Linked DNA regions of Prosthecobacter debontii. The protein of the gene in region 1 interacts with the protein of each later gene in a pairwise test. Links are inferred from orthologs where the notes say so. Each region holds a gene or a part of one and is shown on either strand. Other genes may lie near its edges. The genes, in order: B5D61_RS08430 and B5D61_RS00805.

The links.
Region 2: the proteins of B5D61_RS08430 (region 1) and B5D61_RS00805 interact in binary tests that used the Escherichia coli proteins (3 or more experiments, as listed by UniProt). The link is inferred for Prosthecobacter debontii from one-to-one orthologs.

Annotation. Positions count from the first base shown.
Region 1 is NZ_FUYE01000004.1:411,561-420,546, forward strand. The notes cover bases 2,175-5,096. They hold B5D61_RS08430 (bifunctional alpha/beta hydrolase/class I SAM-dependent methyltransferase), read left to right. Parts: upstream 2,175-2,741; coding sequence 2,742-4,451; downstream 4,452-5,096. Other genes in these bases: B5D61_RS08425 (AMP-binding protein), read right to left, coding at 2,175-2,539; B5D61_RS08435 (phosphatase PAP2/dual specificity phosphatase family protein), read left to right, coding at 4,456-5,096. In the rest of the region: B5D61_RS08420 (FAD-dependent oxidoreductase), read left to right, coding at 1-331; more of B5D61_RS08425, read right to left, coding at 350-2,174; more of B5D61_RS08435, read left to right, coding at 5,097-5,781; B5D61_RS08440 (alginate O-acetyltransferase AlgX-related protein), read left to right, coding at 5,956-7,575; B5D61_RS08450 (hypothetical protein), read left to right, coding at 7,899-8,986.
Region 2 is NZ_FUYE01000001.1:193,072-202,524, reverse strand. Bases 3,503-6,891 are described here. They hold B5D61_RS00805 (AAA family ATPase), read right to left. Parts: upstream 6,505-6,891; coding sequence 3,703-6,504; downstream 3,503-3,702. Other genes in these bases: B5D61_RS00800 (exonuclease SbcCD subunit D C-terminal domain-containing protein), read right to left, coding at 6,520-6,891; B5D61_RS00810 (DUF6702 family protein), read left to right, coding at 3,503-3,679. Also shown: B5D61_RS00820 (PVC-type heme-binding CxxCH protein), read left to right, coding at 1-605; B5D61_RS00815 (M1 family metallopeptidase), read left to right, coding at 732-3,122; more of B5D61_RS00810, read left to right, coding at 3,173-3,502; more of B5D61_RS00800, read right to left, coding at 6,892-7,680; B5D61_RS00795 (hypothetical protein), read left to right, coding at 7,768-7,965; B5D61_RS00790 (hypothetical protein), read left to right, coding at 7,952-8,521; B5D61_RS00785 (serine hydrolase domain-containing protein), read right to left, coding at 8,523-9,453. UniProt on the Escherichia coli protein: SbcCD cleaves DNA hairpin structures. These structures can inhibit DNA replication and are intermediates in certain DNA recombination reactions. The complex acts as a 3'->5' double strand exonuclease that can open hairpins.

The DNA.
Region 1 (8,986 bases):
GGGCCGACATGTTGTTTACCTGACCAAATATTTGCACAGGACAGATCCTCGTTATCTGGCATCCGATGCAGACCTTAAAAAGGAATGGCTGGCTGCCCTCCAACATCTTTTTCCCGATCTTAGCCCCAACGATGTTGAGGCAGACTATGTATTCCGGGCTCCATTCGTCGAACCTATCTACACTCGAGGTTATCTCAAAAAACGCCCGCCTGAAGTCCTCGTGCCGGGGCGTGTCAGCCTCGCCACCACCGTGCAGGTCTATCCTGTGGTGACGTCCTGGAATGGCAGCGCCATCCAAGTGCAACGCACCTTGGACTTGGCTCTGCCCTAAGAGATAGAGCTTTTAAGGTCAGGCTCCAGCTTTAGCAATCTTCTCGCAGCTCTGCACATCCAGCTTGCCCGAAGAAAGGATGGGGATGTCGGAGACACGGATCATCTTCTTAGGAATCCACAGGGGTGGCAGACCCTTTTCTAACAAGCGGTAACGCAGGTCTAGGATCTCTTGATGCTCTGGACCGCCGGGGATGGCGGTGAGAAGGATCAGTGCCTCACCTTTATCTGCATCAGGAACGCCAACGACCGCGATTTTGCGAGAGCTTTCATTCTCCAGCCCCATGGCCTTGATCAAGGCCTCCTCGACGGTCTCGTGAGGCACCATTTCACCGCCGATTTTGGAGAAGCGGCTGAGACGTCCCTCAATGTAGAGGAACCCATCAACATCCACCCGACCGATGTCGCCTGTGCGGAACCAGCCGTTCGCATCAATGACCTCGGCGGTGCGTTTGGGATCATTCAGATAACCGTCAAACACATTGGCTCCCTTGAACCAGATCATGCCGCTGGTGTGCAGAGACTGGGGTTCATTGGTTTCAGCATGCGTGATGCGCACCGCCAGCCCAGGGATGAGTTGGCCCACACTTCCGGGACGATGGCTGGGAAGCCATCCGTGCCCGCTGCCCTCCCCCCCCAGCGGGATGGGATCAGGGAGATTGACATTGGAGACCGGGGAAGTCTCCGTCAGTCCATAGCCCTCAAAAACCTTTTTGCCGAAGCGTTGTTCAAAGGCTGCGGCCACGGTGGGTGGCAGTTTTTCTGCGCCTGTGACGACGATCTTCAGGGAAGTGAGGGCCTCGCGATTGACCCCACGCAGATACCCTCGAAGGAAAGTGGGGGTGGCGATCATCAATGAAATGCGGTGCTTCTCAATGAGTTCACCGAGCTTTTTGGTTTCCAGCGGGCTCGGGTAGGTGATCAAATCCAGACCGCTGATGATGGGATACCAGAGGGTCACGGTGCTGCCAAAGCTGTGGAAAAGAGGCAGGCTCCCCAAAATGGAGTCGTTTGATTTCAGTGCCAGACGGCTGCTGAACTGAACCACGTTGGCCAGCACGTTGCGATGGGTAAGCGGAACGCCTTTAGGATTCCCAGAGCTGCCACTGGTGAAAAGCAAGACGGCTTCGGTATCGCCGCCTTTTTTGGGCACTCCGAGGATGGTGGCCAAGAGCGAGGCGGGGAGAATTTTGCTGACAGCGAGCCACAGACCGATTTGAGATTTGAGACGAGGCAGGATGCGCTCGATCAAAATGAGCTGCTTCATCGGAGGCCACGGGAACGCCTGCATTTTGCGAACAAAGATATCGGCGGTGATGTAGCGGTCCAGTCCGGCCGCTTTCATGGCAAACTCTACGGAAGACCGCCCGGCGGTGAAGTTGATGTTCACGGGGATTTTTCCAGCGAGTAAGACAGCGACGTTGGCAATGAGTCCGCCGAGCCCAGGCGGCAGGATGATGCCCACGCGCTTTTGGTTGGTTTCGGCCTTGATCACTTTCGAGAGGGTGATGGCAATGGCTAAAACACGGTCATAGCCCATTTCCTTATCGTCTTTCCCATCCACCACTTTATTGCGTGAGCCATGGCGTTTGAGCCCCAGCAGCAAGGCATAAGCCAGATGCATGCCCAGAGCAGGGTGCTCACTGAATGCGGCCTCTGAGAGGGTAAAAAGGGATTCCTGGTAAGTGGGGAGATTGACATCTGCCCCTGTGAGCAGTTTGCCAAACGCCATGATGACGGTGTCGTCGTCATAGGAGTCCTCAATGTCCAAGGCGACCTCCGTCATGTATTGCACGTACAGCGGCAGGACGGGGCAGGCGGCCTTGAGGAGAAACTCCAGCTTGGCGCCGGGGACCGTCGTGAGAGGTGTGGTGAGAGCAGCAGATTCCGCCGGCAGGTATATGATGACCGCCTCTTTTTGAATCTCTTCAGCCACGGCCTTTTGGTAAATGGCCGGATCTGTGATCTGGGATGAGATGACCAGGACGTGAATATTCTCCTGCTCCAGGTGAACTTTGAGAAGCGGTTGAAGCACAGCTCCTTCCTCAATGAGATAGACAATCCTGCGTCCTTCCAACAAGGTCTCCACACGCATCAAATCCATGTAACCCAGCCGATTGGGCAGGATCATGCAACCGTCATGGGCTGGCAGATGTTCTTTCCCCAGCAGGGTAAGGTTTTTGAGAGAGACGGGCTTTTCCGAGGACATGGCAGTATGAGGAAGAAAATGGCAATTCAGAGTAAGCGATGATGTATGCGCATTTCCAGCGGTAAAAGGATCATCCGAAGTTCTGAAAACATTTTCTGATCCTTTAGCACCGGATTTTTCGCAGGATTCGTCACAAAGGCCCTTTGGCCTGTAAAATACAATCCAGCTTGCCATGATACCTTCACCCACTCCATCTTGGGCCATGACCACGCACACGTTCCCATCTCACGATGGCACTGAACTCTTCTACCGGGCGTGGTTACCTTTCTACCAAGCGAAGCACGCCATTGTGATTCTTCATCGGGGTCACGAACACTCGGGCCGCATGCAAGAGCTCGCTGGGTCCCTGGACTTGCCTGATACGGCCATTTTTGCTTGGGATCAACGTGGTCATGGACAGTCCACGGGGAAGCGAGGAGGGGCGGATAATCTGGGGGTGATCATCCGAGACCTGGAGTCATTTTTTCAGCACATCGAAAAAACCTACGCAATTCCGCGCGAATCGACCGTGCTGGTGGCTCACAGTGTTGGCGCTGTCGTGGCGTCGGCCTGGGTTCATGACTATGCGCCGCGTCTCCGTGGGCTGGTGCTCGGCACGCCCGCCTTTGATGTGAAGCTGTATGTGCCTCTGGCGCTGCCTCTGCTCTCCCTGAAGGAAAAGCTGCTGCCAGGCGGTGTCGTGAAGAGCTATGTCAAATCCCGCGTCTTGACTCATGATCCCGATCAGCAGCGGGCTTACAATGAGGACAAGGCCATCTTTCGAGAGATCTCCGTCAATATTCTGCTCGACCTTTACGCCACTGCCAGACGCGTAGTGGCGGATGCTGCTGCCATTCGCGTGCCGACGTTGGTCTTCAGTGCCGGGCAGGATTGGGTGGTGCACACAGGCCCCCAACGCGCTTTCTTTGAGCGGTTAGGCTCCTCGGATAAAGAATTTCACACCCTGCATGGTTTCTACCACGCCATCTTTCACGAGGCTCAGCGCGAGGTGGTCTTCCGTAAAGTGCGGGCCTTTGCCCAACGTCTGTTCGATACGCCGCCTCCTGCACCTGCGCCTCTTTTAGATGCGGACCTGCGCGGCCACACTCGGACGGAAAGGGATGAATTGGCGGCCACTCGGGACTGTTTATCCTCGCGGCTGAGCCGCCGAGTTTTTGGCAGTGTGGGGCGTTTGAGCCGAGGCATCGCTCTGGGCTGGCAGGCTGGATTCGATTCAGGCCGCACCCTGGATTATGTTTATCGGAACAAGCCTTCCGGTCGTTTCCTCGTCGGTTGGTTGATGGACAAGGCCTACTTGGACAGCCCGGGCTGGACAGGGATCCGCTGGCGAGGGCAGATGCTGCAAAAGGTTTTGGCTGAAGTCCTGGCTCAGGCTGGCCCCAATCCTCATCTAGTGGACATCGCCTGCGGCGGCGGACGCTACGTCCTGCAGATGCTGCATGACCATCCGGAGTTGAACGCGACGGCGACTTTGAGGGATTACCAGCAGCCCAATCTCGACACGGCGCAGGCGACCGCTGAGGCACTTGAGCTGAAAGACCGGGTGAAATTTGTGTCAGCGGATGCTTTTGATCGGGCATCCCTTGAGGCATTGAATCCGAGCCCCTCCGTGGCTGTCGTGTCGGGATTGTATGAGCTGTTCAATGACAACGCGCCGATCCAAAGGTCACTGCAGGGCCTTGCTGACGCGATGCCAGCCGGTGCTCAGCTCGTTTACACCAATCAACCTTGGCATCCTCAACTGAAATTTATTGCCCATGTTCTCAGCAATCGCGAAGGTAAGCCCTGGATTATGAGGCGACGCACACAGGAGGAAATGGATGACTTGGTTCGAGCGGCGGGTTTTGTGAAGGAACGTCAGGAGATTGACCCAGCGGGCATCTTCACCATCAGCGTGGCACGGAAGCAGTAATCTCATGTCCCCGCCGCCGTCCCGCCCCACGTTTCTTCAAGCTGCTCAGGTCAGTGCGCTTACCAGCCTTTGCTTCTTGGTGATCTATAACGTGTGCAACTGGCTCACATCCCTGCGGCCAGATGTCCAGACGGCCGCATTTGGTTGGGAGCGCTGGATTCCCGTGTGGGATTGGATGATTCTTCCTTATTGGTCTTTGGATGCCTTTTTTGTCGTTGCTCCCTTTCTATGCTCCGACCGGCAGGAACTCTCCCTGCTGAAACGACGCCTAGTGGCGGCCAATGTCATTGCGGGTGTGTGCTTCCTGATCATTCCGCTTGAGTTGGCCTGGACTCGCCCTCAGGTCACCGGGATGTGGGAGCCCTGGTTCCGTGCGATTCAGAGCATGGATGCTCCGCACAATCTCTTCCCCAGCTTGCACATCGTCCTGCGCACGATCATGGCGGTTCATTATGCTCAGCATTCACGCGGGGTGATGCGTTCCTTGTTGCATGTTTGGTTCAGCCTCATCGGTCTGTCCACACTCCTGACTTGGCAGCATCATCTGGTGGATGTGCTCGGCGGCTTTCTTTTGGCTGCCGTGGTGTTTCATGTCGCCCCGAAGGGGGATGGCCGCTTGAATGGTAATCGCCGAGTCGGAGGTTATTACTTGGCTGCCACTGCGGTTCTTCTGTTCGCCTGCCGCCTGGCACCTCCGTGGACGTTGGCCTTGGCTTGGCCTGCGGCAGCCTGCGGAACAGCGGCTGCGGCCTACTTTGGCCAAGGGGCCCGTGTGCTCCAAAAGACTCGAGGGCGTCTGCCTCGCGTGACTCAGTGGCTGATGGCTCCGTGGCTCTTGGGGCAGGAGACGTCCTGGTGGTGGTATCGCCGCCAATCTCCCGAGTATAACAAGCTGACCTCTCATGTTTGGATGGGGTCTTTGCCGGATGAAAAAACGGCCGTGGAACTGATCGAGGCAGGTGTCACGGACATGGTGGACTTGACCGCGGAATTTGATGCCCCCGAAGCCTTTCTGGTCCAGCCGGGGTATCGTAACTTTCCCGTGGCGGACCTCACTGCACCGACGCGACAGCAGTTGCTCACTCTTGCCGAACACATCGAGCGTGTGCGCAAGGAAGGCATCGTCTTTGTCTTTTGTAAGGCTGGTTATTCACGCACGGCTGCGGCCATCGGCGCATGGTTACTTCAAAGCGGTGGCACCACGGAAGCTGCGATCCGCCAGATGCAAGAGGCGCGGCCAGGCATGATCATTCGTCCAGAGGTGGTCAGAGCACTGCATGAACTGGAAGCTTACATGACCGCTCCTGGCCGAGCGCCGGTTTTGAGTTGAAAACCGAATGGCTGCGCATCAAAACATCAATCTCCTGTGATTGAAATGCTGGTCGGCCTTATTCCCGTTTTCTTCGTCGTCCCCCTTTGGATGGCTGGCGGCAGCCGTGTGTTCTCAGGCTCCCGTTGTTCGCGAGATTCATGGGCCGCTTTGTCTTGTATAGGATGGGCCGGGATGAAGTTTTGGCTCGCCGTCGAGATTTACAAGACATTCAGATTGTGCCAGCTCGCCCTGCCAGAAGCGACCAGCGCTTGGTCCGTTGGGGTGGGCATGCTTTCTTTTGGCCTCGCTTTCGGTCTCAGTGTTTCTGGAGCGAGCGACTTCTTCGTGGCTTTATCTTGGGGCACGGGTCGAAGCTTGCCCTCGCTACTGGACAGGCCGTTCGGGGCAGCAGGATGGGCGGACTTCTGGCAGCGCTGGGGAACGCGCGCTGAAGTCGGACAGCAGGGGATGGCGCTAAGCGTCGGTTGGATTCGTTGCACTTGGTTTCTACTTAGCGTGGGACTCTGGGCAGGGTTCCATTCCGTGATGGGAGTGTGGCTAATTGTTCAATCGATGTTCTTGATGTTGGATTTATGGTTAGGTCGATCGGCTTTTTGGCAGCACCGCATCCCCCAAGGAATCAAGGTCGTGATCGTCATGCTGACCTTCGTTCTGGGCCTGCCTCTGCTCTACAGTGAAGGGCTGAAAGTCGCTTGGAGCCAATGGCAGACGCTTTTTTTGCCCCCTGCCGACAATCTTTACTCGTTAATGTTGGAGGCCCGCCTCTCCACTTCTCGCGTGTGTTGGCTTTTATCGTTAGGCGGTGCCTTGATGCTGTTACCGAGCCCAGAATGGTTTGGGAATCGGAGTGTTCGCTCGCGTATCGGCATTAAGATCGTTGGAGGTGGGCTGTGTGGGGTAGGGGTTATCGCCACGCTACCTCTCTTGCCAATGATACCGGATTCATTTCAGGAGATGGGTAAGCACGTATTAGGTCGCCTGTATTCAGATGGAAATTCAGAGGTTTATATTGGAGCTCAGGGCTGGCTTTACCCACAAAAGGAGCTGGATCGTTTTGTTCAACGGCCGACGCAAGTCCGGCAGACTGAAACCTTGCTCAAGCTGCTGCCAAAGCTGCAAGCACAAGGCGTTCATTTGTTGGTCTTGCCTGTGCCCGATAAAATCATGCTCCAGCCCGAGTTCGTGCTGCCCGCCTCGTATCGAGGACCGATTTATCCACCGGGTTATCATGCCGCGCTTCATTCACTCAAGGAGGCGGGTGTGGATGTTTTGGATTTGACCTCGAAGCTCTGGCTATCCCGACAGCGCCGTCCCTTGCACTTTCGACAGGATTCACATTGGCGCTGGGAGGCGATGAAAGAGATGGTTGTCCAACTTGCCAGGCATATTCGAGAACACTATCCCCAAGTCATTAAGGATCAAACTCCCCTCGTTGATGCCTTTTTTATCGAACGACATGCGATCGGTGACCTCGCACAGTCTTTGCGGCCATCGACTCCTGACTCATGGTGGGTTCCAGAGACTACCCACTTAGTGAGCTTGAGCGGACTCACAGATGCCGAGCCTTCCCCGGTGGTGGTCTGTGGGGAAGAACTGATCCGAGTGTATGATGATTCTCAGCTCAGCTTCCCTCCCGAGACATCGGACTCTTTTGCGGGTTTTCCCATTCAACTTGCAGCCCTTCTAGGTCGAGCCGTTCTGACTGCAGATATCGACAAGCTTTTTCGAACGAGCATGCCATCTTTTGATGGAAAACTTGTCATCTGCGTGATCCAGGCAGGTGATCTTTAATTTCCATCACCTTCTGTCGCATAATAACCGCAACGGTCCGGCGCTTGAATGTGACGTCGTTAGGTCAGAGAAGTCCTACTGACTCTTAAAAAGAAGTGGCGGTGAGAGAGGGATTCGAACCCTCGGTAGCGGATAAGGCTACGCATCTTTAGCAAAGATGTGCTTTCGACCACTCAGCCATCTCACCAAAATTGTGTCCCGCAGTGCGGGTGGGTGTGACTATTAGCGCGGTATCTGCCCTGACGTCAACGCAAAAGATTCAGTTTAGTTCATAAAACAGAATCGTCATTTCCCAGGCTGGTTCTTCTGCGTAGCCTAGGGGTATGAATGGAACTGTGATCGCTCGTCCCGGCACCTTAGAAAAGGCTTTGAAGCTCAACTTGGCCCATCGTGTGTATGGCACATTCGCTGAAATCGGAGCAGGCCAGGAGATCGCAGATTGGTTTTTCCGAGCAGGTGGGGCCTCAGGGACTGTGGCTAAGACGATGTCTGCCTACGATATGACTTTCAGTGACGAGATCTATGGCAAGAGTGCCCGCTATGTGTCTCGCCAGCGGATGGTATCGATGCTGGATCATGAGTACCAGATTGTGTTGGATCGTCTTGGCGAGCAGCGAGGGGAAAAGACCACCTTTTTTGCTCTGGCAGATACAGTCCGGGCGAAGGGATATCGTGATACGAATGAAGAGTGTCATGCGTGGATGGGCTTGCGCTTCCAGACTGAACCCCAGGGGCCGCCCAATGATATTCAACTCCATGTTCGTTTGTTGGATGCGACCAATGCTCGGCAAGCCGAGGCGCTAGGTATCTTAGGGGTGAATCTTCTTTATGGCGCTTATCTTCTGAGGGATCATTTGCCGACCTTCCTGCTCAGTCTGATGGATGAACTCTCTCGCTGGCGTGTCGAGATCGATATGGTGGACTTCAGCGGCCCGGCCTTTGAGGGACCGACCTTTCAAGATCGACTCGTGGCCCTGGAGTTGGTGAGAAGTGATCTGGCAGACGCGGCTCTTTTCGGGGCTAATGGCGAGATTTGGCAGGCTTCGGACATCCTCTATAAGCGGCCCGTGCTCCTGAATCGCGGCAGCTTTGATCCCATTACACGGGTCAATCTGGACATGTTAGAGCAGGGGAGGCAGGCTTTTCGGAACGACTTTGGCGAGGAGGCAGATACTCACATCGAGATCCTGGAAATCACCATGCACAATCTCCTTTGTCACAAGGACTGCGCCATGGAGTATGATAACTTTTTGGCCCGTGCCAGCGTGCTTCAGTCGCTGGGGAAAAATGTTCTGATTTCCAAATATGCAGAGTTCCATCGGCTAAGTCATTTTTTTGCCCGACATACCCGTGAACCAATCGGGATTATTTTGGGGTTGCCCCTTTTTGAGGAACTCTTCAATGAGCGCTG
Region 2 (9,453 bases), on another replicon or contig:
ACAAATCACTGCGCCACGCTCTCTGGCTGGATGTTTACCTCGCCCTCCAAGCGCTGAACACACCGAGCAGCCAAACCCTCGTAACCGCCTATGCCGCCACCGCACCTGACGCCGTCTATCGTCTCAGCGAAACCGGGGGTGATTCAAAACTCGGTGAACTCGTCTTCCGCAATCAAGGGGCCTGCATGCAGTGCCACAAGATCAGTGGGGAAGGCGGCGTTCAGGGCCCCGATCTCACTCAAGTGGGTGAGCGTCTGAAGCCTGAAAAACTGATCGAATCCCTGGTGAATCCGAATGCGGTCATCGCTCCTGGATATGGCCTCGCCGCCATCACCAAGAAAGATGGCCAGCTTGTCATGGCTCGCTTGGCGAAGGAAACCCCCACCGAGGTGGAAGTGGTCGGCCTGGATGGCAAGAGCAGCACGATCTCCCGTGCCGACATCGCCACCATCGCCCCCCCTGTCTCGGCCATGCCTCCGCTCGGCACGGCTCTCCAGCCTCGGGACCTGCGCGATCTCGTCGCCTACCTCTCCAGCCGCACTAAGGGCAACAAGAAAGCGACCAAGGATGACGCCAGCCATGGCGATGAGAAAATCGCGAAGTGACGTCGTAATCGCCTTTTCGATCTAAACCGAGCCCGGAAGCCTTTCGCTTCCGGGTTTTTTTGTGCCTCTGCTTTCCCACGATTCTGAGATTGCCAATCACATCCGCATCGAAACAATGCAGGCACGATGAAACACGTTTTGTTTTTCCTGTTGGCAGTCCTGCCCCTCATGGCTGGAGAACCCGGATTGCCGGTGGGGAAGTTTCAGCAGCTTGATCAGCTGCTGCCCACGCCCTCACCTCAACGCATCGCCTCGGGAGCACCTGGGAAGACGTATTGGCAAAACCGTGCGGACTATGACATCCAAGTCGAGCTGGATGATGTGAAACGCACCATCACGGGAGAGGCCACCGTCACCTATCACAATGCCTCTCCTGATACACTGACGTATCTATGGGTGCAGCTCGATCAAAACTACCTTTCCCACAACGCCGACTCCCGCAGCGTGCCCAACACGAAGCGCGGCGTGGATCTCACCAAATTCAGCTACAAAGCCCTGGACCGACTCCTCGCTTATGAAGATTACGATGGAGAAATGAAGATCCTCAGCCTGACGAATACACAAGGCCATGAGCTGCCCCATACCCTTGTCAAAACCATGCTGCGCCTGGATCTGCCGGAGCCTCTCGATGCAGGCCAAGATTTCCAGTTCAAGATCGCCTGGAGCTACCCCATCAATGATTGTGAACGCATCAATGCGCGCACGGGTTACGAGTTCTTCAAAGAGGACGGCAACTGCATCTACACCATCGCACAGTGGTATCCGCGCGTGGCCGCCTACACCGACTACGCGGGTTGGATTAACAAACAGTTTCTCGGCACCGGAGAGTTCACCCTGGAGTTTGGTAACTACACCGTGCACCTCACGGTTCCAGACGATCACATCGTCGCGGCGACGGGCGCCCTTCAGAATGCGGACGTGGTGCTCACCGAACCTCAACGCGAGCGTCTGAAGAAAGCTCAGGGAGAAACCCAGAAGCCTGTCTTCATTGTCACTCCTGAGGAAGCCAAAGCCGCGGAGAAAGCCCAACCCAAAGGCAAGAAGACCTGGGTTTTTCAGGCTGACAATGTTCGTGACTTTGCTTTTGCCTCTTCACGTAAGTTCATCTGGGATGCCATGGCGGTGGAAGGAGCCACGCACCCACCGACACCTGAGCGGAAAGGCGGCATTGCCGACCGCATGTATCGGCTACCGGTCATGGCCATGTCCGTCTATCCCAAGGAAGGCATGCCCCTGTGGGAGAAATATTCCACCCACGCCATTGCCCACACCATCCAGGTTTATTCCAAGCATACCTTCGCTTACCCGTATCCGGTGGCGTGGTCCGTTAATGGCCCTGTGTTTGGCATGGAATACCCCATGATCTCTTTCAATGGCCCCCGACCCGAGAAGGATGGCACGTATCCTGAACGCACCAAGTATGCCCTCATCGGCGTCATCATCCATGAGGTCGGTCACAACTGGTTCCCCATGATCGTCAACAGCGATGAACGCCAGTGGACCTGGATGGATGAGGGACTGAACTCCTTCATGGAATACCTCGCTGAGGAGGCCTGGGAAAATGACTGGAATCATCGCCGAGATGAACGTGGCATGGTGGACTACATGCGGCTCACGGAGCGAGTGCCGGTGATGACCAATTCCGAATCCATCGCCGATCTCGGCCCCAACGCCTATGGCCAACCAACGGTGGCGCTCAATCTCCTGCGCGAGCATGTGCTCGGTCGAGAAGCCTTCGATCACGCCTTCAAGACCTATGCACGACGCTGGATGTTCAAGCGCCCTACGCCGGCGGATTTCTTCCGCACCCTGGAGGACGCCAGTGGCGTGGATCTCGACTGGTTCTGGCGAGGCTGGTTTTATAGCGTGGATCACGTGGATGTCTCCATTGATGAAGTGCGTTGGCTCCAGCTCGACAGCCGCGATCCCGCCATTGAGAAACCGAAGAAGAAACAGGAGAAAGACGAACTCCCGAAAACACTCACCGAGGAGCGCAATGCCTCACTCCCGAAGCGTGTGGATCGCTTTCCAGAGTTGAAGGATTTCTACGACAGCTTCGACGAAGCGAGCGTCCTCCCCAGCGATAAGAAGAAGTTCGAATCCTTGATCAAAGAGCTGAAGGAAGCCGAGATTGACCCAGCTCTGCTCAAGACCTCACACAACTTCTATGTCATTGAGATGAGCAACGTCGGGGGTTTAGTCACACCCGTCACTCTGAAGCTGGATTACGCCGACGGCAGCACCGAAGAGATGAATCTGCCTGCGGAGATCTGGCGCTTCAACACCGAGAAAGCCTCCAAGCTTCTCTTCACGAAAAAGGAACTGAAAGCCGCGACCTTCGACCCCCGCCAGGAACTGGTTGATACCGATGTGGAGAACAACTTCTGGCCACGCCGTCTCGTCAAAAGCAAATTCCAGCTCTACAAAGATGAGAAGGCTGCCAATCCCATGCGGGAAATCACCAAGCCCGAGAAAGACGACGATAAAAAGAAGGAGACAAGTGAGGCCAAGAAATGAGGTCGGACCTGCTTACCTCATCCCTCCACCCGATCATTCTCGGGTGGAGAATGTTTTGCATTCTTTGGGTTGTCTCATTTGTAAACCCAACCTCTCTACAGGCTCACGATCTGCATCAATCCACCGGTGAGATGGAATGGAATGCGGAGACTCAGAAGTGGGAAGTCAGCCTCACCGTCTTCGTCAACGATATCGAACTCGCCCTCATCCGTCGGTTTGAGAAGCTGCTGTTTCTGGAAAAGACACCTGCGGCTGAATTTGATACCGCCGTCTTAACCTACCTCACCACAACTTTCATCGTCACTGATGCTGAAGGCATCCCTGCGAAAATCGAATGGGTGGGGCGTGAACTCGAATCGGAGAGCACCAAGAGAGGCGATCCCACCCTCGTGCTGTATTTCCAGATCGCCCTCCCACAACCTCAAGGCTTGCATGTGAAGAATGCAGTCCTGCATGAGCTTTTCGAGGATCAGATCAATCTGCTGCGATGCCGTCGCGGCAGCGCCGAAAAGCAGATGATGTTCAAGAGACAAGGTGGAGCGATATTGTATCCCTAGCACAGGCTATTCTCACATTTCCATCAGCTCACCACCTTCAACTGGCTAGAGCCCCCGGTAAGCTTGGTCACCTGGATCTGTGTGGTGAGGCGTTCTTTCAGTAGTTCCACATGGGAGATGAGGCCGATGGTTTTACCGCGTGAGCGCAGGTTTTCCAGGGCACTGAGGGCGATCTCCAAGGTCTCGGAATCCAAGGTGCCGAAGCCTTCATCGATAAACAGCGAATCGATGGGGTGATGATGACTCGCGAGTTCACTCAGGCCTAGGGCGAGCGCGAGGCTAGCCAAGAAACTCTCGCCACCGGAAAGGCTCTCCATGGGACGGTCGGCATTGGCTTGGTAAAGATCGACGATGCGCAGATCCAGATCATCTCCAGGCGCGGCGATGAGGCGGTAGCGCTCGGCCAAAACCTGGAGATGCTCATTGGCCAGACCGATGAGCTGGCGCAGGGTGAGCGATTGGGCAAAGCGGGAGAACTTGGCCCCATCCGCGGAGCCGATCAGCTCACGGAGACGCCCCCAGCGCAGGGCTTCCTCCTCAGCGGCTTTCAGTTCAGCACCGCCGGAGTCGCGCCGCTGGCGGGCCTCGTCGTCGTGACGAAGCTGCTGGCTGAGGGTGCCGAGTTCAGTGTGCTTCTGTGCAAGCAGGCTGGTGAGCTGCTGGACCTGCGTGCTGAGCTCCTGCAGGCTCTCGGGAGTCGGCACGGGAGCTTGGGCAAAAGGTTGGCGGCGTTGCTCCAGTTGCTCCTGCTTGGCCTTTGCTGCGGCGAGGTTGTTTTGCAGTTGCTGGTGAACCGCTTCGGAATCGCGCCAGGCTTTCTCCAGGCTGGCGACTTGCCGATCATGCTGTTGACGGTCTTCCTGAAGGGTCTTTTGACCTAACAAGGTATTCAGTTGAGCTTTCAGCGCGTCGGCTTTCGAGCGCAGCGAAATGCCTTCTGCCTTCAGCTCTTCCATCCGTTTCGTTTTATCGGTCTCGTCCTGGCGGAAGAGGGAGATGTCCGTCTCGATCTTCTGACGCTCCTGCTGTCGGAGGGTGAAGGTCTGCTGCTGGCGGGTGAAGGTGGAGGCGCGGAGTTGCAGGTCATCCAGGGCCTGTTCAGCTTCGTTCGGATGCTGCGGGCTGAACTTCGACTTGGAGGCTGGGAAGGTGAGACTCTGGCGGGCTTGGATCTCCTGAGCCTCCAGAGCGGGCAGATCCGGCACGCGGATGGCGGCGAGCGTTTTGTGCAGTTCATCGCGCCGCTTCGTCTCCGCTTTCAGTTCGGCCTCCAGCTTCACCTGCTCGCGTTCCGATTTGCTGAATCGTTGATTAGCGTCTTGACTCTGCTTTTCCAGAGCGGCGCGCAGTTTGCGAGCAGTATGCAGTTGGGAGTCGGCATTGAGGCTGCCGCTCAAGTAAGGGTGCTCGGTGGCGCCGCAGAGCGGGCAGGGCTGGCCGGGAGCGAGATCGTCGCGATGCTCCTCAAAGCTGGCCACGAGCTGCGCCTGCTCCTCCAGCGCACGCTGGGCGGTGAGGGCCTGGGTCAAGCGTTCCTGCTCAGCCCGGGCTTGCTGGGCCTGAGTGGTGATGGCAGTAAGTTGATCTGTCAGCGTGGAGATCTGGCCCTCCAGCTCGGTCAGTCGTTGTTTCTGCGTCTGCGCTTCCTCATGGAGCGTGCGACCCTCGCTGAGTTTTTCATGGGCGCTGCGCCAGAGGCGGATACCTTGGCTCAAGGCCGGCAGGCTTTCACCCAGGGTGCGATCCTCCGCATGTTCACGCAGCCAGGTTTCCAGGGCTTGGCTGGTCTGCACATGACTTTTTAGCGCTTTCTCAGCCGCTTCGAGTTTGGTTTTGGCCTCGAGTTGTTGTTTGGCCCATTCCTTGTAGTTCGCACGGCTTTCTTCGAGCTGCTTTTCATACTGCTCACTCTGTGCGGCCATGCCTGCGACTTGTTCCCAGATGGGCTCGCGTAGAGCGCGTTGTCGCTTGGCTTCTTCGCAAGCATCGTGATCGCGTTTGACCGCCTGGGTGGTCTTGCCTTCCGCCTGCTGAAGCTGTGTCAGCGTATCGGCTGCGTGGGCGAGGTCTTTGACAATTTGAGCATGCTCACGCTGGGCATGGAGCTGAGTGCTGGCGCGGTCTTTCTGCGCATTAAGCTCCTCCGCAACCGTGCGTGTTTGCGCCAGAGTCGTTTCCAGCGCCGCGCGTGCTTCCTCCTCCAGCACGGTCACCGCGCCGAGGCTGGCTTTCAGCTTACTCACCTGCTCTTCTTTGGTCCGATAGGTCTCATGAGCGCGGATGGAGAGAGAGCGATAGATCTCCGTGCCGGTGATGCGCTCCAGCAGCTCGGCACGTTCATTCGGCTTGGCTTTGAGAAAGGCAGCAAACTGCCCCTGCGCTAGCAGCACGGAACGTAAAAAACGCTGCACATCCAGCCCGGTGAAGGACTCGATCATCGGGTCCACTTCGCGCCCCTTATCCGCCAGGATTTCTCCCGTGAGCGCATCCGCCAGTGTGCGCTGCACCGGTTTCAAATTGCCCGTCTTGGTTTTGCCCAATCGCCATGTCGAGCGCAGGTGCCGACCACCGGTTTCAAAGTCCACCTCGGCGTAACATTCCGTGGCCTGGCGGCTCATCATTTCATCCGCCTTTTCATTGCCATAGCGTGCGGCGCGCCCATACAAAGCCAGGGTCATCGCATCCAGCAGCGTGGACTTACCTGCGCCTGTGGGACCGGTGATCAGGAACACCCCCGCAGCATTCAGCGGCGCTTCATCGAACCGCACCTCGTGCGTGCCACTGAGGGAGTTAAGATTCTGAAGCCGAACGGCAAGGAGACGCATGTGGGGAAGATCGAATTATGATAGGGAGGCAGCTTCGTGAAGCGCTAACAACTCATCAAACACGGGCTCCAGTTCCTCGTTCTCGATTTGCTTGTCTTTCAGCAACTCGCGGAAGACATCGCGGGGTTGCAGATCGTGAAGAGCCGGGACGGTGACGAGCCATGGTGCCGACTCAGAAGCGGGGAGATCGGCCAGGACTTTGAGCACTTCAAATCGGCCTGTCGCAGCCTCGCGGACATGGCGATCCAGATCCGGTTCAGGGGAATCCATTTTTACGGTGACTTCCGCCCAGCATCCCGCAGGCACCAGGGCGAGATCTTCGGTGAGCGTGGCGCGATTGACCTTCACACGATTGAGCTGACGTGGGGTGGGAATGGGCAGGAGTTCGATCGTCAGGCCGTTTGCTTGGGGGGCGATCTCCACCATGGCGACGGACTTGGCATCCGCAGCTTCTGAGAAGCTGAGCGCAAGGGGGGATCCACTGTAGCGCACGTGCTCAAGGCCACCGACTTTCTGAGGACGATGCAGATGGCCTAACGCCGTGTAATCAAACCCGGCGAAGACATCGGCCCCCACAGCACCGAGATTGCCGATGTGGATGTCGCGCTCGCTATCGCTGGCGGTGGCGCCCAATGCGGTGAGGTGCCCCATGGCGATGATGGGGCGTGCCTGAGCGAGCTCACGTGCGGCATGGAGTTGGGTCGCATAGTGATCGCGGATGGCAGAGCGGATATGGTCATGCACGGTCTGGAGAGTTTCTCCCGGCGTGGCTTGGCGCAGATCCCGCTCACGCAGGAAAGGCACGGCGGCCACGACGACATCCCCGAGATCGACGAGGTGAGGATGGCTGGCATGACCAAAGACATGCACATCAAAGTGGCGCAGAAGATCACGCGGCGCATTGAGGTGAGAGGCGGAGTCGTGATTGCCTCCGGTGATGACGGTCTTAACCGTCTTCAACTCTGCCAGCCGTCGGATGAAATCGAAATACAGGGCGATGGCATTCTGCGGCGGATTGGCGGCATCAAAGACATCTCCACTGATCAGCAGGACGTCGATGCGTTCCGCACGCAACACTTCCAACAGCCACGTCAGAAAAGCCGCATGCTCCTCCAGCCGCTCCCGCTCAATGAGCCGGGCGCCGAGGTGCCAATCTGCGGTGTGAAGCATGCGCATGCTCCGAACTCAATGCGGGGCGATGCGTGTGCAAGAGAAAGTGTGGGTCTCCATTGCTGGAGGAGGAAAAATCGCTAGACTGATTTCATGGCCTCGGACCTCAGTCCCGAATACATCGCTTCTTTGCAGAGAATGACCGGCGCACAAAAGCTACGCACGGCATTTGGCTTGTATTGGTCGGCGCGTAAGTTGAAGGCGGCCCGTCTGCGCCAGCAGCATCCTGAGTGGACGGAGGCGCAGGTTCAGCAGCGAGTGAAAGAAATCTTCATGCATGCAGTCACCTGAGCCATTTTTAATCTTCACCCGAAAGCTGAACGAACTTGGCATTCGCTATATGGTGACGGGGAGTGTGGCAGCCATTTATTATGGTGAACCACGTATGACCAATGATGTGGATATCATTGCCTTTTTAAAGGCAACGGATGTGATGAAGCTGGTCAGAGCGTTTGATGGAGATGACTTTTATTGCCCGCCTCAAGAGGTCATTCAGATGGAATTGGCTCGTGAACAAAGAGGGCATTTTAACCTGATCCATCACGAGACTGGTTTTAAAGCCGATATTTATCTCTCAGGCCAAGATGCACTGCATGCTTGGGGGCAAGCTCACATCCAAGTGACCGATCTGGAGGGCGACACCGTATCGTTCGCTCCTCCAGAATATGTCATTGTGCGGAAGCTGCAGTTTTATGAAGAAGGCAGTTCCGCCAAGCACCTACGAGACATCAGCCGCATGCTTTTGAGTCTGGGGAGTTCTTGGTCTCGAGAAGAGTTGCTGACCTTGATTCGCCAATACCATCTCGAAAAGCCATGGGCTGATGTGGAAGCGATGATGCTGTCTTAACTCACTCCCCTCGCACCGAGGCACACACCATCTCGAGGATGCGGCCGAGGCTGATGGAGGCGTCGTTGAAGGCATTGCCCACGGGGGGCTGCCAGCCGCTGCGGTCGCTGGTGGGTGGGGGCTGGGGGATGCGGGTCAGCTTTTCATCATACTGCTGATCCTTACCCCCGAGCTTATACACCACGAGGTCCAGGGAGGGCACGACGTAGAGGCAGAAGCCACCGGCACCGGATTTCCAGAAAGCATCTTTGGGCGCTCCGGCGATGTGACCATCGGCATTGTGTTCCCATTGTAGGCTGAAGGGCACATGTGGGTTGTAGGGGCTCCAGGTCTGGCATTTGTGGATGTAGTCGGCAGGCACGAGCTGCTGATCCTTCCATTTTCCCTCGTGAGCGAGGCAGTAGCCAAAGCGCATGACATCCGTGGCATGCAGCGCGGTGCTGCCGGCGCCATTGGCGTGCTCCATCACCACATCCCCGCGGTAGAGGCAGTAGTTCCAGGCTCCCCAGCCTTGCGGTTTGGCCAGGCGCTCGTGGATGTAGTCCTTGAGCTCCATGCCGCTGACGTTGCGCAGGACGATGCTGGCGATGTGGGGCGATGGGGAGGAGTAGGAGTAACCGGCACCGGGATCACACCAGAGGGGCACCTGTAGTGAGGATTGGTCGATGGCTTTGACGTCCTGGCCTTTGACGGGTTTCAGCGCCTTGGGTTTCGGGTCGCCTTGGACATAACCGGTCGGGGTTTGTCCCTCGCCCCAGTAGCCGGCGGTCATGCTGAGGAGCTGGCCGAGCTTGATGTCGGCTTTGCGGGGATCATTCAGCGGAAAGGCCTGGGGCAGATACTTTTCCGTGAAGACCTTGGTGTCCAGTCCCTCAGGGATTTTGTCTTTGAACTCATTCAGCATGATGCCGCAGGCGATGCTGCAAAAGCCC